4 regions of the Azospirillum sp. TSO5 genome follow, and region 4 is predicted to be linked to each of the others. Evidence: predicted binding sites of a transcription regulator. Region 4 holds the regulator's gene; each other region holds the start of a gene.
What was found. The regulator PhoB, encoded in region 4, activates phosphate uptake and scavenging genes when phosphate is short. The targets are predictions, from matches to a motif close to TNTCATAAAACTGTCA.
Positions count from the first base shown of each region.

Region 1: the regulator PhoB is predicted to act here: its motif matches at 2,605-2,620, upstream of pstS (phosphate ABC transporter substrate-binding protein PstS).
Region 2: the regulator PhoB is predicted to act here: its motif matches at 3,458-3,473, upstream of TSO5_RS27635 (RNA degradosome polyphosphate kinase).
Region 3: the regulator PhoB is predicted to act here: its motif matches at 3,077-3,092, upstream of ugpB (sn-glycerol-3-phosphate ABC transporter substrate-binding protein UgpB).

Region 1 is NZ_LGQY01000028.1:21,358-27,110, reverse strand. Features, by position in the region: gene pstA (phosphate ABC transporter permease PstA) at 1-298, opposite strand, end outside; gene pstC (phosphate ABC transporter permease subunit PstC) at 304-1,287, opposite strand; gene pstS (phosphate ABC transporter substrate-binding protein PstS) at 1,396-2,463, opposite strand; gene TSO5_RS07840 (methyl-accepting chemotaxis protein) at 2,650-5,259, opposite strand; gene TSO5_RS07835 (glutathione S-transferase N-terminal domain-containing protein) at 5,542-5,753, opposite strand, start outside.
Region 2 is NZ_LGQY01000128.1:108,070-113,822, reverse strand. Features, by position in the region: gene TSO5_RS27640 (Ppx/GppA family phosphatase) at 1-1,188, opposite strand, end outside; gene TSO5_RS27635 (RNA degradosome polyphosphate kinase) at 1,212-3,359, opposite strand; gene TSO5_RS27630 (histidine phosphatase family protein) at 3,550-4,068, shown strand; gene TSO5_RS27625 (CYTH and CHAD domain-containing protein) at 4,153-5,753, shown strand, end outside.
Region 3 is NZ_LGQY01000093.1:3,422-9,174, forward strand. Features, by position in the region: gene TSO5_RS22370 (EAL domain-containing protein) at 1-381, shown strand, start outside; gene TSO5_RS22375 (SprT family zinc-dependent metalloprotease) at 416-1,174, opposite strand; gene TSO5_RS22380 (PAS domain-containing sensor histidine kinase) at 1,445-3,022, shown strand; gene ugpB (sn-glycerol-3-phosphate ABC transporter substrate-binding protein UgpB) at 3,307-4,662, shown strand; gene ugpA (sn-glycerol-3-phosphate ABC transporter permease UgpA) at 4,773-5,657, shown strand; gene ugpE (sn-glycerol-3-phosphate ABC transporter permease UgpE) at 5,654-5,753, shown strand, end outside.
Region 4 is NZ_LGQY01000043.1:58,632-64,384, reverse strand. Features, by position in the region: gene pstA (phosphate ABC transporter permease PstA) at 1-777, shown strand, start outside; gene pstB (phosphate ABC transporter ATP-binding protein PstB) at 785-1,627, shown strand; gene phoB (phosphate regulon transcriptional regulator PhoB) at 1,729-2,433, shown strand; gene TSO5_RS13485 (SAM-dependent chlorinase/fluorinase) at 2,598-3,326, shown strand; gene TSO5_RS13480 (Bax inhibitor-1/YccA family protein) at 3,410-4,135, opposite strand; gene TSO5_RS13475 (FtsX-like permease family protein) at 4,282-5,753, opposite strand, start outside.

The DNA of each region.
Region 1 (5,753 bases), on a different contig from region 4:
CCATGACGCCGACTGGCGTGCCGACCAGCGTCGCGACCGTGGTCATGATGACGCTGCCGAAGATGGCGTTCAGCAGACCGCCCTCCCCGCCCGGCGGCGGCGTGTTCTCGGTGAACAGGCTGAGATTGATCGCCGACAGCCCGTTGTAGAGCAGCGTCCACAGGATGGCGACCAGCCAGAACAGGCCGAAGCCGGCGGCGCCCAGCGCCAGGGTCAGCGCCAGCTTGTTGGCAATGCGCCGGCGGTGATACAGCCCCCCGATGGGGGTCGCCAGCGTCGCGGAATTGGACATCGTCATGGGCCTCAGACTCCGGCCTTGCGCTGCAGGCGCAGCAGCATCAGCTTGGCGATCGACAGCACGGCAAAGGTGATCAGGAACAGGATCAGGCCCAGCGCCACCAGCGAGGAGGTGTAGACGTCGCCCACCGCCTCGGTGAATTCGTTGGCGATGGAGGCCGAGATTGTCGTGCCCGGCGCCATGATCGAGGAGCTGATGCGGTGCGCGTTGCCGATGACGAAGGTGACCGCCATCGTCTCGCCCAGCGCACGGCCGAGGCCCAGCATGACGCCGCCGACCACGCCGGTGCGGGTGTAGGGCAGCACCACGTTCCACACCACTTCCCAGGTGGTGGCGCCCAGCCCGTAGGCGGACTCGCGCACCATCGGCGGCACCGTCTCGAAGACGTCGCGGGTGATGGAGGTGATGAAGGGCAGCACCATGATGCCCAGGATCAGGCCGGCGGTCAGGATGCCGATGCCGTAGGGCGGGCCCATGAACAGGTTGCCGATGCCGGGGATCTGGCCCAGCGTGTTGATCAGGAAGGGCTGGATGGTCGACTGCATGAAGGGGGCGAAGACGAACAGGCCCCAGATGCCGTAGATGATGCTGGGAATGCCGGCGAGCAGCTCGATGGCGACGCCGAGCGGGCGCTTCAGCCAGGCCGGGCACATCTCGGTGATGAACAGCGCGATGCCGAAGCTGACGGGAATGCCCACGGCCATGGCGATGATGGAGGTGACCAGCGTGCCGTAAATCGGGGCGAGCGCGCCGAATTGCTCTGACACCGGGTTCCAGACTTCGGTTGCGACGAAACCGAAGCCGAACGTGCGCAGTGCCGGAAGCGCGCCGTCGATCAGGGAAACCGTGACGCCGCCCAGGATCAGCAGGACGAGCAGCGCGAATGCGAGGGTGGCGTTGCGGAAGGCCGCATCCTGCAGGCGCTGGCGGCGGGCCCGTCGGGCAGTGGAGGCGTGTGCGTCGGTCAAGGTCAGCGCGATCTCGGTCATGGCCGCTCCGTGAGGCGTGCGGTGGGAACGGCGCAATTTCCGTTCCCACCGGCGATCATGCCCTCGGGCGAGCCGGCCGGCGGCCCACCCGAGGTCGGTTGGCCGTGGTTACTTGGCCGACGCGGTCCAGACCGGCTTGCCGTCGGCCTGGATGGTCTGCGACCAGGTCTTCTGGACCAGCGACACCACCGAGTCCGGCATCGGGACATAGTCCAGCTCGGCAGCCATCTTGCCGCCGTTCTTATAGGCCCAGTCGAAGAACTTCAGCGCTTCGCCGGAAGCCGAGGCGTCCTGCGGGTTCTTGTACATCAGGATGAAGCTGGCGCCGGTGATCGGCCAGCTCTCCGCACCCGGCTCGTCCGTCAGCAGGACGTAGTAGCCCTTGGCATTGGCCCAGTCGGCGTTGGCGGCGGCAGCCTGGAAGGCCTCGATCTTCGGAGCGACGGTCTTGCCGTCCTTGTTCTGCAGGTCGAGGTGCGTGATGTTGTTCTGCTTGGCGTAGGCGTATTCGACGTAGCCGATCGAGCCGTCCGTCTGCTTGACCATGTTGGCCACGCCTTCGTTGCCCTTGGCGCCGATGCCGGCCGGCCACTGGACGGAGGTGTTGGCGCCGATCTGGGTCTTGAACTTCGGGCTGGTCTTCGACAGGTAGTCGGTGAACAGGAAGTTGGTGCCCGACCCGTCAGAGCGGTAGACCGGGGCGATGGCGGTGTTCGGCAGGTTGACGTTGGGGTTCAGCGCCTTGATCTGCGCGTCGTTCCACTTGGTGATCTCGCCCATGTAGATGTTGGCGAGAACGGTGCCCGACAGCTTCACTTCGCCGGACTTGATGCCCTTCAGGTTCACGACCGGAACGACACCGCCCATGATCATCGGGAACTGGATCAGGCCGGCCTGCTCCAGCTCTTCCGGCTTCAGCGGCATGTCGGAGGCGCCGAAGGTGACCGTCTTGGCCTTGATCTGCTTGATGCCGCCGCCCGAACCGATCGACTGGTAGTTCAGGCCCGTGCCCGTCTCCTTCTTGTAGGCGTCGGCCCACTTGGCATAGATCGGGTACGGGAAGGTGGCACCGGCGCCGGAGATGTCGGCGGCCGAGGCGACCGACAGCGGGGCGACCGACACGGACAGAGCGGCCAGGGCACCGAAGGCGGCGCAACGAACGAACGCCGAAGTCATGGTTTTCACGGCAAAACTCCCGATAGGTTTGGACGGTGTCGTTGGGTTGGAGAAATGCCCGGCCTCGGCCGGACGTCGTAACCCGCCTTCTTCGTCGCGGTGACCATAGCCGCCGCCAGTGACGGGTTTGTTTTGTTTACGTGTCAGTTTTATGAAACCGACCCGTTCTTGACCGAAGCCGCACGCTCATCGCGCGGCCCGGATTTCCTGAAGGAACAGATGCACGGCGGAGCCGAGGCTGGTCGCCTCGTGCGACAGGCTTTCCGCCACCTGCAGCACGTCGCCGGCCTGGGCGCGCACCTTGGCCGCGGCCTCCGACAGGCCGGCGACATGGTCCGACGCCGCCTGCGTGCCGACCGCGACGCGGTGGGAGCTGTCGACGATGCTCGACGTGATGGTCGCCTGTTCCTCCACCGCCGCGGCGATGGCCGAGGCGTTGGATTCGATGCGCTGGACGCTGCCGGTCATGGTCGCCACCACCTCCGCCGTTTCGCGGCTGGCCGCCTGGGTCGCGGCGATCTGGCGGGCGATCTCGGCCGTGGCCTGGGCGGTCTGGCCGGCAAGGGCCTTCACCTCCCCCGCGACCACCGCGAAGCCGCGGCCCATCTCCCCTGCCCTCGCCGCCTCGATGGTGGCGTTCAGCGCCAGCAGGTTGGTCTGGCCGGCGATCTCGTCGATCAGCCCGACGACGGTGCCGATCTCACCCGCTGTGCTCGACAGGTCGGCGACGGTGGCCTTCACCTGCTCCGCCCCGGCGGCGGTGTCGCCGATGATCCGGGCCGATTCCCCGGTGCGCTTGCTGATCTCGGCGATCGACTGCGAGATTTCCGACGCGGCGGTCGCCACCTGCTGGATCCCCGCCGCCATCTCGCCGGACAGCTGCATGGCGGCCTCGGCGCGGTCGTTGGCATTGGCGGCGATGTCGGTCAGCGAGCGGGCGCGGGCGGCCATGACGCTCGCGGCCTCGGCCAGGGTCTCGACGCTGCTCAGCACGTTGCGTTCGAACTGGTCGGCGATCTCCAGCATGCTCGTGCGGCGGGCCGACGCGGCGTTGCGGCGCTCGACCTCCACCTTCTCATGCGCCTCTTCCATGGCGCGGGCATTGGCGATGAAGACGAACAGGGCGCGGGCCATGTCGGTGATCTCGTCGTTGCCGTCGGCCTTCTGCTCCACCGTCAGATCGCCGTCGGCGACCCGGCGCATGGCGTCGGCGAGCGCCTCCATCCGGCCGACGACCCGGCGCCCGACATAGAGCGAGACGATCAGCCCGGCCAGCAGCACACCGGCCGTTGCCAGCAGGATCTGGATTTCGTTGGTGCGTTCCAGCGCGTCATGGGCGGCGGCGGCACCGGCGGCGGTCGCCCGCTCGGCCGATTGGACCAGCCCATCGACCATGGCGGTCAGGGTGGCGCCGGTGCTGCGGTTGCTGTCGATCAGCGTGGCGTTCTCGGCATAAGCCGCCAGTTCGCCGCTGCGCAGAGCCAGGATGCCGTCATCGCCGAAGCCAAGCGCCAGCAGCCGCTCCGCCAGCCGGCGGACCTCCGCGCCCAGATCGTCGTTCGAGTCCTTCAAGGTGGCGCGGATCGTCGCCGCCAGCGGATCGAGCGTGCGGCGTGCGGTGGTCAGGCGGGCCGGCGTTTCCGCATTGCCGGCCTCGGCGAGTTTGCCGGCCAGCAGATTGGCATCGGCCATCAGGCCGCTCAGCACGGTGTAACGGTGCTGGGCCGCCGGCACGACGTTGGTCGACAGGTCCTGCATCCGGTCGGCAATGGCGTTGCCGGCCTCGGCGATGCGGCCGCGCGAATTCAGCATCAGCGGCAGCATGCGGGCGTTGGCGTCGCGGTCCAGCCGGACGATGTCGTCGACGCCGGCCGCCAGCGATTCGGCCAGCTTGTGCGCCTCCGCCTCCGGAATGCCGGGGGTGAGTTGGCGGACGCGGCGGGTGTAGACGCTCTTGTCGCCGTCACCGTACGCCGCCAGCTCGTTGATCGCTGCGACCACCGGAGCCGCCGCCTCGCTCTTCGCCAGCGGACGCAGCGCGCCCTGCAGGTCGGACAGCGCGGAGTCGAAGTCGGTGGACAGCGACATCACCTTCGACCGGTCGGTCTCGAAGGCACCGATCAGCAGCGATTTCGCCAGGGCGGCTTCCGCCCCGCGCAGTTGGAACAGTGGGATCACCGTCTGCCCCAACTCGGCGCCGATCACCGCGGAGGATTGCGAGGTCGCCTCCACCATTGCGGCGATCGCCTGGGCCAGCTGTTCGCGCGAGGCCTGCATGTCCGGCTTCAGCGCGGCGAGCAGCTTGGCATGAATGTCGCTCAGCTCCGCCAGCCGGCCGCTGCGCTGTTCCTGCAGGGTGAGCCGCCGGCCGGTGGCCGTCCCCAGCGCGTCGATGGTGCCGAGCAGCGAGCGGGCGGTGCCGGTCAGTTCCGCAACGCGATCCGCATCGCCCCCCGTATGACTATACCCGTCCGCCAGCCGGACGAGCTGCCCGTCCAACGCCCCGCGCTGCTCCGCCGCGGCGGCGCGCAGCCGGGCCAGATCCTCCTCGGAGGTCGCGGCGTCGATCAGCGGCCCCAGCGCCAGCACCCGCGCCGTCGTGGTGGCGAGGCCATGGGCGGCACTGAGCACCGGCACCTGCGTGCCGGTGATGTCGGCGACATGGCCGCGGACGGCGCCGTACGACATCCAGCCCACCACCGCCGCGATGCAGGGAAGTGCCGCCACGGTGCCGAAGGCGATCAGCATCTTCGACTTGATGCCGGACCGCCGGCGCTGGTCGACTGGCTTTGCCATATGGGCCACCCGTGGCTTGGAGGTTGTCCGTGCCGCGCCCGCGGTTCTCCGCGGACCGGCGGCGCCATGGGTAGCCCTTCTGGTTGGATGAATCGGTGACGGTTGGATGAAGTTTTCGCGACGCACAATCGAAAGAGTGCCGGACGGGTGAAATCTTCCGTCGTCCAGACGGTCATGGTGAATCGAACGTAAACGGCGGCGAATAGAAAAGCGGCGCCCGACCCTGCCGGACGCCGCTCTACTGCACGTATCCCGCGTAAGAGCTTAGGCCTGCGGCCGGCGTTACACCGGCGGCGCCGTCCGCCGCAAGCTCTCACGGTCGGAGGCATTGGCATACCACGCGGTCAGCGCCGGCCGACCCTCGCGCCAATCCTCATGCCCGAAGCGGAAATCGAGGTAGCCGAGCGCCACCAGCACCGCCAAGCTGCCGATGGTGGCCTCGCCGTCCAGCGACGCGGCCTCGGCCTCCAGGAGATCGAGCGAGCGCGCGACCG
Region 2 (5,753 bases), on a different contig from region 4:
CTCCGCCCGGTAATCGGGATGGTCGGCCCAGCCGACGTCGCTCAGCAGGCAGGCTGCATGGCGCAGGCGGATGGCGTTGTCGTCCTCCCCGGCAAACAGCCCGGCGGTCCAGGACATCAGCAGCGCCGGGTCGCCCATCCGCACGAAGCGCTGCGCCCAATCGGCTGCCGACGCCATCAGCGGATCCTCGCGCTGCCCCTCCGGCGAGAGCAGCGAATAGAGATGCCCCTCGCGCAGGCCATAGGCGGAGAAGACCAGCTTCGATGGCTGGGCGATGCGCAGCAGCCGTTCCAGCACCAGCCCGGCCAGGGGCAGCGTGTCGAGTCGCCGGCGCGACCCGGCCATCTTTTCCAGCGACGAGCGGCTCTGCCGGCCGATCAGCCCGGTGAACTCGCGCGCGTCGGCGGCGGGGATGGTGTAGTGGTGGATGATGTGCAGCGGATGACCGGACTGCTCCATATGCAGCTTGGCGATGGCTCGCCAGCTTCCACCGACCGGGTAGAAGGGCCGCCCCTTCATCGCCGACAGCCAGGGCAGCGATTCCAGATGCTGGTCGATCAGCTTGGCCGGACCACCCTTGGACGAGCCGACCTCCATCAGCCGCAGCGGGCCGAGCGGCAAAGTCACCTGCCTGCCGATCACGCCACGGTCGAGCGGGACAAGTTCCAGGCTGCCGCCGCCGAGGTCGCCGACGAGCCCGTCGGCGCCGGGGGTGCCGGACAGCACGCCCATGGCCGACAGCCGCGCCTCCTCCTCGCCGCTGATGACGCGGACGGTCAGGCCGGCGCGGCGGCGGATGGCATCGACGAAGGCGGCGCCGTCGCGGGCGTCGCGCACGGCGGCGGTGGCGATCACGTCCAGCCGGCCGACGCGCATGCCCTGGGCCAGCGTGGCGAAGCGTTCCAGCGCCACCAGCCCCTGGGCGACGCCATCGGGGTTCAGCACGCCGGACTTCTCGACACCACGGCCGAGGCCGCACAGGACCTTCTCGTTGAACAGGGCGAGCGGAGACCGGGTCAGCCCGTCATAGACGACCAGACGGATCGAGTTGGAGCCGATGTCGATCACGCCGACGCGCTCGCCGGCGTTGTCGGGGGCGTGATCGGGGGCGGCAGCCATGCCGAATCCGCCGACGCCCGCCTGCCCGACGTCGCCCGGGATGGCGGCCGCGCGTTTGTCCTTGCTCATGCTCTCGCTCCCGTCACCCGCCCTCAGGACACCGCATGCAGCATAAGCCGCGGCGGCGTGCGCTTGCTGCTGAGCGCGCTGCCCCGGCCGGACAGGCTGGGGTTGGTCATGAAGTAATTATGGGCGCTGAACGCGTCCGGGCCAGCTTTGATCCGATGGTACACGCCATCGGGCCCCAGCTTCCAGGTGCTTGCGTCGTCCTTCATGTTGGCGACCATGATCTGGTCGAGCACCTGTTCATGCACCGTCGGGTTTTCGATGGGAACCAGCGTTTCGATGCGGCGGTCCAGGTTGCGGGTCATCCAGTCAGCCGAGGAGATGAACACCTTGGCCTGATTGCTGGGCATCGGATGGCCGTTGCCGAAGCAGATGACGCGGCCATGTTCCAGGAAGCGGCCAACGATGCTGCGCACCCGGATATTCTCCGACAGTCCCTTCACCCCGGGCCGCAGGCAGCAGATGCCGCGGATGATCATGTCGATCTGCACCCCGGCCTGCGACGCCTTGTACAGCTTGTCGATGATGACCGGATCGACCAGCGAGTTCAGCTTCACCCAGATCGATGCCGGACGGCCGGCGGCGGCATGGGCGATCTCCGCCTCGATCAGGTCGAAGAGGCGCTGACGCAGAGTGATCGGCGCAATGGCGATCTTCTCCAGCACCTTCGGCGTCGCGTAGCCGGTCATGAAGTTGAACATGACGGCGGCGTCGTGGCACAGCGCCGGATCGCAGGTGAAGAAGGACAGGTCGGTGTAGACCTTCGCGGTGATCGGGTGATAGTTGCCGGTACCGAAATGGACGTAGCTGCGCAGCGCCTTCTTCTCGCGCCGCACCACCAGCGACACCTTGGCGTGGGTCTTCAGGTCGACGAAGCCGTAGACCACCTGGGCGCCGGCGCGTTCCAGGTCGCGCGCCCAGCGGATGTTCGCCTCCTCGTCGAATCGGGCCTTCAACTCGACCAGCGCGGTCACCGACTTGCCGGCCTCCGCCGCCTCGATCAGCGCGGCGACGATGGGGCTGTCCTTGCTGGTGCGGTAGAGGGTCTGCTTGATCGCAACCACCTGCGGGTCGCGCGCCGCCTGCCGGATGAACTGGACGACCACGTCGAAGGATTCGTAGGGGTGGTGGACGACGATGTCCTTGTGGCGGATCGCCGCGAAGCAATCGCCGCCGAAATCGCGGATTCGTTCCGGGAAGCGGGCGTTGAAGGGGCGGAAGACCAGATCCGGCCGTTCGTCGACGATCAGCTGCTTGGTGTCGCTCAGGCCGATCAGCCCATCCAGGATGAAGACGTCGTCCGAGGCGACGTTGAGCTCATGGCGCAGGAAATCGCGCAGGTCGGCCGCCATGCCGCTGTCGGTGGCGAGCCGGATGACGCTGCCGCGGCGGCGGCGCTTCAACGCGCTTTCGAAGGTGCGGACCAGATCCTCCGCCTCTTCCTCGATTTCGATCTCGCTGTCGCGCAGGACGCGGAAGACGCCGTGCGCCTTGACCTGGAACGGAGGGAACAGGCGGTCGATGAACTGCATCACCACCTTTTCCAGCTGGAGGAAGCGGATGTCCGAGCCGGGCAGGCGCAGGAACCGCTCCAACTGCGAGGGCAGCGGCACCAGGGCGTCGATATGACGGCCCTTGACCGGATCATGCAACTGCAGCGCCAGCGAGAATCCGAGATTGGGCAGGAACGGGAAGGGGTGGGCGGGATCGACGGCGATGGGGGTCAGAATCGGGAAGATGTCGTCCAGGAACTTGGCTTCCAGCCAGTCCAGCTCGCCCTCGCTGAGGTCCTTGGGATCGACCACGGAGATTCCAGCTTCCCGCAGCTCGCCCTTCAGCGTGCGCCACATCGTCTGCTGGCTGTCCATCAGCAGGGCGATGCGCTGCTTCACCGCGGCCAACTGCTGGGCGGGAGTCAGATTCTCCGGGCTCGGCGCCTTCACGCCGGCGGCCACCTGCCCTTTCAGGCCGGCGACGCGGACCATGTAGAATTCGTCGAGGTTGCTGGCGGAGATCGACAGGAAGCGCAACCGCTCCAGAAGCGGGTGATTCGGATTGGCGGCCTCGTCCAGGACGCGCTGGTTGAAGGCCAGCCACGACAGCTCCCGATTGATGAAGCGTTCCGGAGCGTTTGGCTCGATACCGACCGAATCGAGTTCCTGGAGTTGCGTCACGTCGACCTCTGAAATCTTGAAACCCTGAGCGCCGGCGCCTGCCTTCCAGCGGTGCCGACGACGGTTATATGGTGGGCAGACAGAGTATCCCATATGCGTTACGGTTTCAGGACTCCCATTTGGCTATAGGCTGCGACCCCGCCCAGTCCGCTCGTCCCCTCTCCCTCCCCTGCCGCGACCGATTTCCGCCATGAAGACGCTGTTCCTGCTGCGCCACGCCAAATCCTCCTGGGACGATCCGTCGCTGGGCGATCACGACCGGCCGCTGAACGCCCGTGGCGAGAAGGCGGCCACCTTGGTCGGCGGCTATCTGGCCAAGCATCACGCCCACGTCGACCTCGTCCTGTGTTCCACGGCGGTGCGGGCGGTGGAGACGCGCAAGCGCGTGATGGCGGCCATCGGCGCGCCATACCCACCGGTGGAGCATGAGCGGGGACTTTACCTGTGCGGCGCCCGCACGCTGCTGGAACGGCTGCGCGACGCGCCGGATTCGGCGACCGGCCTGATGCTGGTGGCGCACAATCCGGACCTGCACGAGCTGGCGAACGCCCTGACCGGCAGCGGCGATCACGGGCTGCGTCACGCGCTGGCCGACAAGTTCCCGACCGGCGCCTGTGCCGTCCTGGTCTTCGAAACGCTGCATTGGGCCGACCTGGAATTGGGGGCCGGGCGGCTGGCGGATTTTGTGCAGCCGCGTAAACTCTCTTAACCTGCGGCGGCGGTTGGGGTATCCACGGAGCCACTTGGTTCATTCGAGGCCGCGCTCCGGCCGGATTCGGGAGGATGCCAACCCTTGCCACCCGCCATTCCGCCCGTCAGCCCGCCCGCACTTCCCGATGCGCAGCCCTCAACCCCCGTCGCTTTCCGCGAGGTGGAACTGAAACTCCATGCCGCATCGCCGGATCTGGCTCGGGTTGCCTCCCTTCCGGGACTGCTGGCGCTGGCCGACGGGCCGGCGACGACGCAGCGGCTGCGCACCGCCTATTTCGACACGCCCGACCTGAAGCTGGCGGCGAACGGCGTGGCGTTGCGCGTGCGGCAGGAGGGCGACCGCTTCATCCAGACCCTGAAGACCGTCAACAGCGCCAGCCCCGGCGATTCCGCCGCCGTGGCGGTGCGGCGGGAATGGGAGTGGATCGTTGCGGGCGAGGCGGTGGATATCGGCGTGCTGAGCGATCCCGGCGTCGCCGGGTTGGTTCCGGCGGCGGCACTCGATGCGCTGGATTGCCTGTTCATCACCGATTTCCGCCGCACCACCCTGCTGCTGCGCCCCGATACGCTGACGGCGGTCGAACTGGCGGTGGATGACGGCGCCGTTTATGCCGGCGGCAACTCTCTGCCGGTCGGCGAGGTGGAACTGGAGCTGAAGGCCGGCAAGGTCGCCAGCCTGTTCGATCTGGCGCTGACCCTGCAAGCCGCCATCCCCATGCGCATCGGCACCGAAAGCAAGGCGGAAGCCGGGCTGCGGCTGGTCACCGGCAAGGCGCCGGGGCCGGTGGAGGCCGAACCGCTCGGCCTGTCGCCGCTGACCACGGTGGCGGAGGCCTACCGGCACATCCTGCGGCAGGCGTTGCGCCAGTTCCTCGCCAACGAATCCTGCGCGCTTGCGGGCGGCGATGTGGAGGGGCTGCACCGCATGCGCGTCGCGCTGCGGCGGCTGCGCATCGCCCACCGCTTCTTCGCGCCTCTGGTCGCCTCGCCCGAGGCCGACCGGCTGGTGGAGGAAAGCCGCGCGCTCGCCAAGCGGCTGGGGCCGGCGCGCGGGTGGGACGTGCTGATGTCCGGCGTCATCGATCCGCTTATCGCCAATCCGAAGACGGCGGCGGGCATCGACCCCACGGCTTTGGAGCGGTTGGCCTCGCTCGCCCGGACCGCCGGCGCCGGGCCGGCGCGGGAGGCGGTGGCGGCGATCCTGGCGCCGGGCTGCACGACCATGGTGCTGGCGCTCGCCGCGTGGCTGGAGCATGGCCGCTGGATGTCGGAGGCCGACGGCGACCGCCGGGCCGCACTGTCGGCTCCGGTCACGACGCTCGCCGGCAGCTGGCTGTCGGCGCGGATGGCAAAGCTCGGCAAGACGGCGAAGCCGCCGGAGGATGCCAAGGCGCGCGACAAGCTGCGCCGGCGGCTGCGCACACTGCGCTACACCGCCGACTTCTTTCGCGGGCTCTATCCGGAGGCCGCCACCCTGCCCTTCTTCGCGGCGCTGGAGCCGTTGCAGGCGGCGCTGGACGCCGACCAGGACGCCGTCACCGGCGCCCGCATGCTGGGCTCGTTGAAGGGGCCGGATCAGAAGACGATCGCCGCCGTCGCCGCCTGGATGGACCGCCAGTCCGACAAGCGGCGCAAGGCTCTGCCGGATCTGTGGAAGCGTTTCCGTGCGGTGCCGCCCTTCTG
Region 3 (5,753 bases), on a different contig from region 4:
ACCTTCTCGCAGCTGCGCGAAATGGGCGTGCCGCTCGCCATCGACGATTTCGGCACCGGCTATTCCTCGCTGGCCTATCTGAAGCGCTTCCGCGTCGACAAGCTGAAGATCGACCGCAGCTTCGTCAGCGGCCTGCAGGCCGACGACCCGGACAGCGGCGCCATCGCCGAGGCGATCATCGGCATGGCCCGGTCCTTGCGCATGCAGACGCTGGCCGAAGGGGTGGAGACGGAGGAGCAGTACGACTGCCTCGCCGGGATGGGCTGCGACCAGTGCCAGGGCTATCTGCTGGGCCGCCCGATGCCCTACGAGGATTTCCTGGACTTCGTCCGCCGCGATGCCGCCGCGGCCGGGCTGCTGGTGGCGGAGGTGGTGGACTAGGCGCCCATACCCGCACTGCGGTCACCCGTACCGGTCACCCGTACCGCAGCAGCCTTGTCCCGTTCGACTTCAGCCATGCCCGCGGCCATTCCACGCCGGTGCCGTCGGTCAGGCTGGCGCACAGAGCCCAGAAGCGCGGGGAATGGTTCATCTCGCGCAGATGCGCCACCTCATGCCCGACGACATAATCCAGCACCGGTTCGGGTGTCAGGATCAGGCGCCAGGAGAAGGACAGCCGGCCGGTGGACGAACAGCTGCCCCAGCGGCTCCTGGTGTCGCGGATGGTGACGGCGGCGACGCGGGCGCCGATGGTCGCGGCCTTCAACCGGGCACGGGTCGCCAGTTCGCGCTTGGCCTCGGCGGTCAGGAAATCGCGGATGCGGCGGGCGATGTGCTCCGGCTGGCCGCCGACCAGCAGGGCGCCGTCCTCGATCCTGGTCGCACCGCGCAGGGCAGGGTCGTGGCGGATGACATGCTCGACGCCGAGATAGGGCACGCTGGCGCCGTCGGCGAAGGGCAGGGAGGGCGGCATCGCCGCCAGCCGCGCCCGCAGCCAGCCGTCATGGCGGCCGACGAACTGGCGGGCGTCGGTTTCCGACACGCCGACCGGCACCACCACCTGGACCAGCCCGCGACCGGGATCGACGCGCAGGGTCATGCGGGTGGCGCGCGCGCTCTCCCGCAACTCCAGCGGCATCGGCAGGCCGGAAATCTCCAGCGCCCGCGGCGGCTGGGGCGGTCGGGCGGCGGATCGCTTGCGGCGACGGGACGGGGCGGGGCGGCGTTGCACCATGAGCGTCTTATAGCGCGGCCGACGCCGGATGCGGAAGCGTCCTCCGCCCTTTGTCGGAATGGCGCAGCGGCCCGGCTTCTGATCTAAGTCTTAAGGCTTTCGAACGAACTTAGGCCATGGGGTGGACTGAGGTCACATTTGACACGATCGATTGGAGCACAAGATAAAGCAGAGGTAACGCGGCGGTCAGTGGACCTCCCTTTTATCGCCGATCCTGCCGCCCGTTTTCCTGTTGTTGGTCTTTCCCGTAGCCTTGCCGAGTACACGCCAATGCCTCTCATCCCAGAACAAACGCCGACACGCGAGGATTGGTTGGACGCCCTGCTGTCGGTCGGCGGATCGCCTCAGGCCCTGCTTGGTGAGGATGGGCGCGTGCTGGTGGCGAATCGTGCCTTCGCCGACGCTCTTGGCTGCCCGCCAAACGCGGTGGAGGGGAAGACCCTGGTGGAGGCCGGTCTGCCCGCCGGCACCGCCGACGGGATCGAGGGGCTGCGGCGGCAGGTGATGGAGACCGGGATAGCGGCCAGCGCGGCCGGCCCGCTCCCCGGCCTGCCGTCTGCGCTGGCGCTTTCCCCGGTGGCGGATGCCGGAGGGCGGATTCGCGCGGTGGCGCTGGTCGCCGATGCCGCGGCAGCCGCCTTGGCCGAAGCGAGGGCGGAGACCGCGCAGGCGCGTGCCGATGCCGAACGCGCCCGCACCGCCAAGGGCAAGTTCCTGTCCGCGGCCAGCCACGATCTGCGCCAGCCCTTCCAGGCGATGCACCTGTTCCACCATCTGCTGAGCGGCCGGCTGACCGATCCGACCTCCATCGAACTGGCGAACAAGCTGGAGCAGGCGATCATCGGCGGCGAGACCCTGCTGCGCGCCCTGCTGGACGTGTCGGCGCTGGAAGCGGGGCTGGTCACCGCCAAGCCGCAGACCTTCCCGGTCGACGAACTGCTCGCCAAGATGCTGGAGGAGTTCGGGCCGGAGGCGGAGGCCAAGGGGCTGCGCTTCAACGTCCATCCGCTCGACGCCCAGGTGACCAGCGATCCGGTGCTGATGGAGCGGCTGCTGCGGCCCATCATGGCCAACGCCCTGCGCTACACCCTGAAGGGGGGCATCCTGCTGGCGGCGCGGCGGCGCGGTGCGAACCTGCGCATCGAGGTGTGGGACACCGGCGTCGGTATCGATCCGGCCAACCATGCCGTGATCTTCGAAGACTTCCACCAGCTCGGCAATCCCGGACGCGACCGCAAGCAGGGACTCGGCCTCGGTCTCGCCATCGTGCGGCGGCTGGCCCAGGTGCTGGGGCATCCGGTCACCGTGCGCTCCAGGCTTGGCAAGGGTTCCGTCTTCGCGGTGGAGGTGCCGCTGGCCGGCAATGACGGTGACCGGTCGGGTGACGACTCCGCTGACAGCGACCCTGACCCGGCGGTCGGCCAGTCTGCGTCCGCAACTCCGACGGCGGCCGGCACGGTGCTGGTGATCGAGGACGATGCCATGCAGCTGGAGGGGATGGGGCTGCTGTTGCAGGGCTGGGGCTATGCCGTCATCCCCGCCCGCGGCATCGACGAAGCCTGTGCCGGGTTGGACGGGGGCGCCGCCACTCCCGACCTCGTGCTGTCCGACCTGCGCCTGTCGGGGCCGGAGACCGGCATCGACGCCATCCAGGCGGTGCGTGCCCGCTGCGGCCGGCGGGTGCCGGGCGTCATCGTCACCGGCGACACCGATCCCGACCGGCTGCGCAGCGTCGACCGCAGCGGCTTTCCTATGGTCCACAAGCCCTGCGACCCGACCGCCCTGCGTCGCCTGCTCAGCCGCAGCCTGCCGCCCGTTCGCCGGCCTGATACCGCCTGCCCAAGTTAGACATTTCGCGCCCGCGCATTTTCGCTCCGCAACATTTCATCACCGTGGTTTTCACGTCATAAAACTGTAAAGCGGCGTCTTGACAGACCCTGGTATGCGTGCGCAGTGTGACGGTTAGAGCAACCAAACAGTTTCGAAAACGATCATCGTACCGCCGGTCTTTTTCGCAAGCGCACACAGCGCCGTATGCGTTTGCCACCAAAACTTCACGAAAGCGTCGCGGGATGGCAACCCGTTGCCCTCATGACAACCGCGCACCATACCGGGATAGGGAGACCCACCGCATGTTGACCCGCCGCAAGCTTGCCCTCCTGACGGGCGCCGCCACCACCACCGCGCTGCTGTTCGCCGCCGCCCTGCCGGGCTCGGCCCTGGCGCAGCAGAAGACGGTGGTCGATTTCTGGCACGGCCTGCCGCAGCCGCTGGGCGGCCAGCTGGAGCAGATCGTCAAGGACTTCAACGACAGCCAGCAGGCGGTCCAGGTCAACGCCTCCTACAAGGGCAGCTATCCGGAGACGATGCAGGCGGCCATCGCCGCCTTCCGTGCCGGCAACGCGCCGCACATCGTGCAGATGTTCGAAGTCGGGACCGCCACCATGATGGCCGCCGGCCCGGCGGTGAAGCCGGTCTATCAGCTGATGCAGGAGACGGGGGCGTCCTTCGACGCCAATGCCTACATCCCGGCGGTGAAGGGCTATTACTCGTCCAAGGACGGCAAGATGATGGCGCTGCCGTTCAACAGCTCCACCACCATCATGTTCTACAACAAGGACGCTTTCCAGAAGGCCGGCCTCGACCCCAACAAGCCGCCGGCGACCTGGCCGGAGATGATCGAAGCGGCGAAGAAGCTGAAGGCGTCGGGCTCCACCTGCCCGCTGACCACCTCCTGGCCGGTGTGGGCGCAGTTCGAGCAGCTGGGCGCCATTCACAACACGCCCTTCGCCAGCCAGGCCAACGGCTTCGGCGGCCTGAAGGCCGAGCTGAAGATCAATGCGCCGCTCTACGTCAAGCATGTCCAGACGCTGATCGACATGCAGAAGGACGGTCTGTTCAAGTATGGCGGCCGCGACAACAAGCCTGACGCCCTGTTCCCGTCGGGCGAATGCGCGATGATCCATGCCTCATCGGGCCTGCGCAGCCGTATTCTGAAGGAGGCGACCTTCGCCTGGGGTGCCGCCCCGCTGCCCTATTGGCCGGAATTCGCCAAGGATGGCCCGAAGAACAGCATCATCGGCGGCGCCGCCTTCTGGGTGATGACTTCGCCCAAGCGCACGCCGGCCGAATACAAGGCGGTGTCGCAGTTCTTCACCTACCTCGCCCGGCCCGAGGTCGATGCCAAGTGGCACATGGACACCGGCTATGTCCCGGTGACGATGAAGGGCTTCGAGCTGACCAAGGCTCAGGGCTATTACGAAAAGAACCCCGGCGCCGACGTGCCGGCCGCCCAGCTGACCCGGACGCCGACCACCGAGAACAGCATGGGCCTGCGCCTGGGCAACCTGCCGGAAATCCGCAACATCATCCAGGAAGAGCTTGAGAAGGCCTTCCAGGGCCAGCAGGACGCCAAACAGGCGCTCGACGCCTCGATCAAGCGCGGCAATGCCGTGCTCCGCAACTTCGAGCGGGCCAACAAGGGCTGATTGGCAGACTGAAACCTTCCCGCCTCCCCCTCTCCCCCCGGGGAGAGGGGGAGGCGGGCGGAGAGGGGACTCCGCCCTAGCGCAACGCCTAACCCACGAAAGACCAACCTTTGCAGCGTCGCGTCACCTTCGACAGCCGGCTGTTGCCCTATCTGCTGCTTGCGCCGCAGGTGGCGGTGACGCTGGTGTTCTTCATCTGGCCGGCGGCCCAGGCGGTCTGGCAGTCGGTGCATCTTCAGGACGCCTTCGGCATCCGCAGCGAGTTCGTCTGGTTCGAGAATTTCACCTATGTGCTGGGCGATCCGAACTATCTCGACACGCTGAAGACCACGGTGATCTTCAGCGTCGCGGTGACGGTGCTGGCGATGGGCGTCGCGCTGCTGCTGGCGGTGCTCGCCGATTCCAAGATCAAGGGCGCCAGCGCCTACAAGACGCTGCTGATCTGGCCCTATGCGCTGGCCCCGGCCGTCGCGGCGGTGCTGTGGATGTTCATCTTCAATCCCGACATCGGGTCCTTCGGCCGCGCGCTGCGGGCGCTCGGTTTTGATTGGGACTACCGGCTGAACGGCGGGCAGGCGCTGCTGATGGTGATCCTCGCCGCCAGCTGGAAGCAGGTGTCCTACAACTTCATCTTCTTCCTGGCCGGGCTGCAGGCGATCCCGCGCTCGGTGATGGAGGCGGCCAGCATCGACGGCGCCGGGCCGGTGCGGCGGTTCTGGACCATCACCTTCCCGCTGCTGTCGCCGACCACCTTCTTCCTGCTGGTGGTCGACATGGTCTATGCCTTCTTCGAGACCTTCGGCACCATCCACGCCCTGACCCAGGGCGGGCCGGGCAAGGCGACGGAGACGCTGATCTTCCGCGTCTATCAGGACGGCGTGGTCAACAACGACCTCGGCGGGTCGTCGGCCCAGTCGGTCATCCTGATGGTGATCGTCATCGCGCTGACCGCGGTGCAGTTCCGCTTTGTCGAGCGCAAGGTCCATTACTCATGAAGCAGACCCGTTTCATCGATCTGGTGCCGCACATCGTCCTGATCGTCGGCGTGCTGATCTTCGCCTATCCGATCTATGTGACGCTGATCGGCTCCA
Region 4 (5,753 bases):
AAGGTCGCGGCGGCCGACGCGCTGCTGGCCTCCGGCGCGCTGGCGCAGGGCTTCAACACCACCCTGTTCACCGCCGGCGACAGCCGTGAGCCGGAACAGGCCGGCATCGGCGGCGCCATCGTCGGCTCGCTGCTGACCCTGCTGGTGACCATGGCGCTGTCGGTGCCGACCGGCATTGCCGCGGCGGTCTATCTGGAGGAATTCGCGCCGAAAAACCGCTGGACCGACCTGATCGAGGTGAACATCAACAACCTCGCCGCGGTGCCGTCGATCATCTTCGGCCTGCTGGGTCTGGCCGTTTTCCTCGGCTTCTTCGGCATGCCCCGTTCCGCCCCGCTGGTCGGCGGGCTGGTGATGGCGCTGATGACGTTGCCGGTCATCATCATCGCGTCCCGCGTCGCCCTGAAGGCGGTGCCGCCGTCGATCCGCCAAGCGGCGCTGGGCATCGGCGCCTCGCCGCTGCAGACGGTGCTGCACCATGTGCTGCCGCTGGCGATGCCCGGCATCCTGACCGGCACAATCATCGGCATGGCCCGCGCGCTGGGCGAGACGGCGCCGCTGCTGATGATCGGCATGGTCGCCTTCATCGTCGACATCCCCCACGGGCTGACCGACAGCGCCACGGTGCTGCCGGTGCAGATCTACATGTGGGCCGACAGCCCCGAGCGTGCCTTCACCGAGCGCACCTCCGCGGCGATCCTGATCCTGCTCGGCGTCCTGATCCTGCTGAATGGGGCGGCCGTGATCCTGCGCAAGATTTTCGAGAGACGGTGGTGAGCGCCCCATGAGCATTCCAGGCAGCATCCCGAGCCCGCTGAAGCTGCGGTCCCGTGGCGACCGGCAACCGGACCGGGCCTCCACTGCCGCCCTGCCCAACAAGATGACAACCCATGGGGTGAAGGTGTTCTACGGCGCCAAGCAGGCGCTGCGGGGCATCGATCTCGACATCCAGGAAAACCGGGTGCTGGCGCTGATCGGCCCGTCCGGCTGTGGCAAGTCGACCTTCCTGCGCTGCCTGAACCGGATGAACGACACCATCGAGGGCTGCCGGGTCGAAGGGCGGATCGCGCTGGACGGCGAGGACGTCTATGGCAAGGCGGTCGATGCGGTGCAGCTGCGCGCCCGCGTCGGCATGGTGTTCCAGAAGCCGAACCCCTTCCCAAAGTCGATCTACGACAACGTCTCCTACGGCCCGCGCATCCACGGCCTCGCATCGGGACGGGACGAGCTGGACGAGGTGGTGCAGACCTCGCTGAAACGCGCCGGTCTGTGGGCGGAGGTGAAGGACCGCCTGCGCGAGCCCGGCACCAGCCTGTCCGGCGGCCAGCAGCAGCGGCTGTGCATCGCCCGCGCCATCGCCGTCAGCCCCGAGGTGATCCTGATGGACGAGCCCTGCTCGGCGCTCGACCCCATTGCGACCGCTCATATCGAGGAGCTGATCGACGAGCTGCGGGCCAACTATACCATCGTCATCGTCACCCACAACATGCAGCAGGCCGCCCGCGTGTCCCAGCGCACCGCCTTCTTCCATCTGGGCGAGATGGTGGAGTGCGACGACACCGAGGAAATCTTCACCAACCCGCGCGACGAGCGCACCCAGGGCTACATCACCGGCCGCTACGGCTGAGTCCTGCGCCACTGTGCCCTACTCCTGTCCCCTTCCTCCTTTGTTGAAAAGGCTGTCCCATGCCGGTTAACGTCGAGACGCGCGCTGTCAACGGAGCCACCATGAATGCGGCCCTGAAGCCGCTCGTTCTGATCGTCGAGGACGAGGCCGACATCCTGACGCTGCTGAAGTACAACCTGGAAAAGGAAGGCTTCCGCGTCGCCACCGCCAGCGACGGCGAGGAGGCCCTGCTGGCCGCCGGCGAACAGACGCCGCACATCGTGCTGCTCGACTGGATGCTGCCGCTGATGAGCGGGCTGGAGGTCTGCCGCCAGCTGCGCCGCAATGCCAAGACCCGCGACATCCCGATCATCATGCTGACCGCCCGCGGCGAGGAGGGCGACCGGGTGCGCGGCCTTAATTCCGGCGCCGACGACTACATCACCAAGCCCTTCTCCCCGACCGAGCTGGTGGCCCGCATGCGCGCCGTGCTGCGCCGCGCCTCCCCCGGCATGACCGACGAGGTGCTGACCTTCGCCGACGTGACGATGGATCTGGCCGCCCACCGCGTACGCCGCAACGGCCGGGACGTACATCTCGGGCCCACCGAATTCCGCCTGTTGCGCCACTTCATGCAGCATCCCGGCCGCGTCTTCTCGCGCGAACAGCTCCTCGATCTGGTGTGGGGCCACGACGTGTACGTCGAGCCGCGTACGGTGGACGTACACATCCGCCGCCTGCGCAAGGCGATGAACGAAGAGGACGAACTGGACCTGATCCGCACCGTACGGTCGGCGGGGTATGCGCTGGATACGAAGTCGGTGTGAGGGGTTGGCTTCGATTGCCCCCTCCCCATCCCTCCCCCGCTTCGCGGGAGAGGGGGTTGGACGCTTGTCGGCATGAGTTATCTGCGAAGCGGCGGCAGTCCCCTCTCCCGCGATAGCGGGGGAGGGTCAGGGAGGGGGCAAAGCCGTAGAGGGGACAACACAGTATGATCCTGCTCTTCACCGACTTCGGCCTCTCCGGCCCCTACACCGGCCAGATGAAGGCGGTGTTGGCGCAACAGGCGCCCACCGTCCCGGTCATCGACCTGTTCGCCGACGCCCCCGCCTTCGACCCGCAGCTGTCCGCCTATCTGCTGGCTGCCTACGCCCCGGCCTTTCCCGCCGGCAGCGTCTTCCTCTGCGTCGTCGATCCTGGCGTCGGCACCGACCGCCGGCCGGTGATGGTCGAGGCAGATGGGCGTTGGTTCGTCGGTCCCGACAACGGCCTGTTCGCCCTGATCGCCCGCCGCGCAACGTCGCTAAACGCCTGGACCATCGACTGGATTCCGGACCGGCTGTCCGCCAGCTTCCACGGACGCGACCTGTTCGCACCTGTCGCCGCCAGCCTCGCCACCGGTCGCCCGGTCGACCGCAGCCCGCTCGCCCCCGCCGCCATCGACCGTCCCGACTGGCCGGACGAGCTGCCGCGCATCGTCTATGTCGATGTCTACGGCAACGCCATGACCGGCATGCGCGCCACCACTTTGCCCGCCGACGCGGTGTTGACCGTGGCAGGCAGTCGCATCGCTCGCGCCCGCACCTTCGGAGCCGTCGGACCGGGGCAGCCGCTGTGGTACGAGAACTCAAACGGACTGGCGGAAATCGCCGTCAACCGCGGGCGAGCCGACCGGGTGCTGGGGCTGGCGGTCGGCGACCCGGTGACGGTGGAGACCTGACCAAAAGAAAACCGCCCGGAAGCGGGGTGCTTCCGGGCGGCTGCTGCTTGATCCGATGCTTGTCCGATCAGGCGTCTTTAGGATCAGTCGTTGTTGCGCTGGCCCAGGAACTGCAGCAGGAACTGGAACAGGTTGATGAAGTCCAGGTACAGCGTCAGGGCGCCCATCAGGGCCAGCTTGCCGGTGCTCTCGTGATCGTAGCCCTCGGCGTAGCTTTCCTTGATCGCCTGCGTGTCATAGGCGGTCAGGCCGGTGAAGATCAGCACGCCGATGGCGGAGATCGCGAAATGCAGGGCCGGCGACTGGAAGAAGATGTTCGCCAGACCGGCGATCACCAGACCGATGACGCCCATGATCAGGAACGAGCCCATCTTCGACAGGTCGGCCTTCGTGGTGTAGCCGTACAGGCTCATCGCCAGGAAGGTGGCGGCGGTGACGAAGAAGGTCAGCGCGATCGACGCCCCGGTGAAGACCAGGAAGATGGCCGACATCGACAGGCCCATGGCACCGCAATAGGCCCAGAAGATCAACTGGGCGGATGCGAAGGACAGGCGCTGGATGCCGAAGGACAGCACCATGACGAAAGCCAGCGGGGCCAGCATCACCACCCACTTCAGCGGCGTGCCGAAGATGGCCTGGAGCATGGCCGGGCTGGACGACACGAGCGCGGCGACCAGACCCGTCAGGATCAGGCCGGCACCCATGTAGTTGTACACGCGCAGCATGTGCTGCCGCAGGCCTTCGTCGAAGTATCCCCGATCTGTCGCGCGGCCCACGGTCGCGAAGCGGTTATAGGTCGGGTCTGCCATGGTTTGGTTTCCTCGGTGGAATAGGGTGATCCCGTCGCAGGACATATTGGCGAGTCCGTCAGGCGGTTCAATAGGAATCGGCAGCGCTTTTTCCAGATGAAAAAGCTTTCACGATTCGTTTTTCCTGCGGCTTCATGACTCAGGCGTCACTCGTTCCGAAGCAATGGCGCCGAAGGCTGGCCCAGAGCGCGCCAAGTACCATAGAACCCGAAAGCAAGCGTGATCGCCGTGCTCAGCAAAGCGGTGGTGATGACCGCCGACGGCAGGAAGCTCCATTCCCAATGCATCAGGAACTTCAGCACCGCCCAGGCGGTCAGCGTGCCGATGATGCCGGCGATCACGGCGGTCAGCAGGCCGAGCAGCCCATATTCCAGCAGAAAGGCGCGCAGCACGTCGCCGCGCGTGGCCCCCAGCACCTTCAGCACCACCGCATCATAGACCCGGCGGCGGTGCCCGGCGGCAACCGCACCGGCCAGGACCAGCGTGCCGGCGGCCAGCGTGATGCCGGCGACGATGCGCACCGCGGTGCCGATATGGCCCAGCATCTCCGACACCGTGTCCAGCGCGTCCTTGACCCGCACCATGGTGATGTTGGGAAAGCGCTGCAGCACGGCGCGCTGCACCTGCGTCTCGGCGTCGGGCGTGGCGCGGACGGTGGCGACCCAGGTCTGCGGCGCGCCTTCCAACGTGCCGGGGGCGAAGACCATGGTGAAGTTGATCGCCATGCTGCTGAAATCGGCGGAGCGCACGTTGGCGACCTTGGCCTCGATGCTGCGGCCCAGGATGTTGATGGTCAGGGTGGCGCCGGGACCGATGCCGAAGGCCTCGGCGACGCTCTGATGGATGGAGATCAGCGGCGGTCCGGCATAATCCTGCGGCCACCAACTGCCGGCGGTGACGGTGGAATGCTTCGGGATCGTCGCGGAATAGGTGATGCCGCGGTCGCCGGCCAGGATCCATGCCTGCTCCGGATTGACCAGCGCCTTTTCCGCCTCCTGCCCGTTCACCCGCTCGATCCGGCCGCGCAGGCTCGGTACCGCCTCGAAGGAACTGGTGCCGGGGACGGCGGTCACGAGGTCGCGCAAGGGGTCGAACTGGTCGCGCTGGATGTCGACGAAGAAGAAGGCGGGGGCATCCTGCGGGATGGTCTCCGACACCCGGCGGGAGAAGTTGCCCTGGATCAGCGCGATGGCGACCAGCACCGTCAGGCCGAGCCCCAGCGACAGCACCACCGCCGCCGTCGGGTTCCCCGGCCGATGCAGGTTGGCGAGCGCCAGCCGCAGCCCCGGCCGCCGGACGCGCCCCACCCGCTTCGCCCCCCAGGTGACCAGCGCCGCTGCGGCGCGGAAGGCCAGGAAGGTGGCGATGGATCCGCCGACGAACCACAGGGCGAACAGCTTGTTGTGCGCCGTCAGCACTGCCAGCCCGGCGAGCGCCAGGGCCGACAGGATCATCGCGACGGTATAGGGCATGCGCGGCTGCCCGCCGGCCGGGGCGATGACGTCGCGGAACAGGGCGCCCGCCGGCACCTCGCGCGCCCGGCCCAGCGGCCACAGCGAGAAGGTCAGCGCCGTCAGCACGCCATAGAGCGCGGCGAGCGCCAAAGCTCCGGGATAAA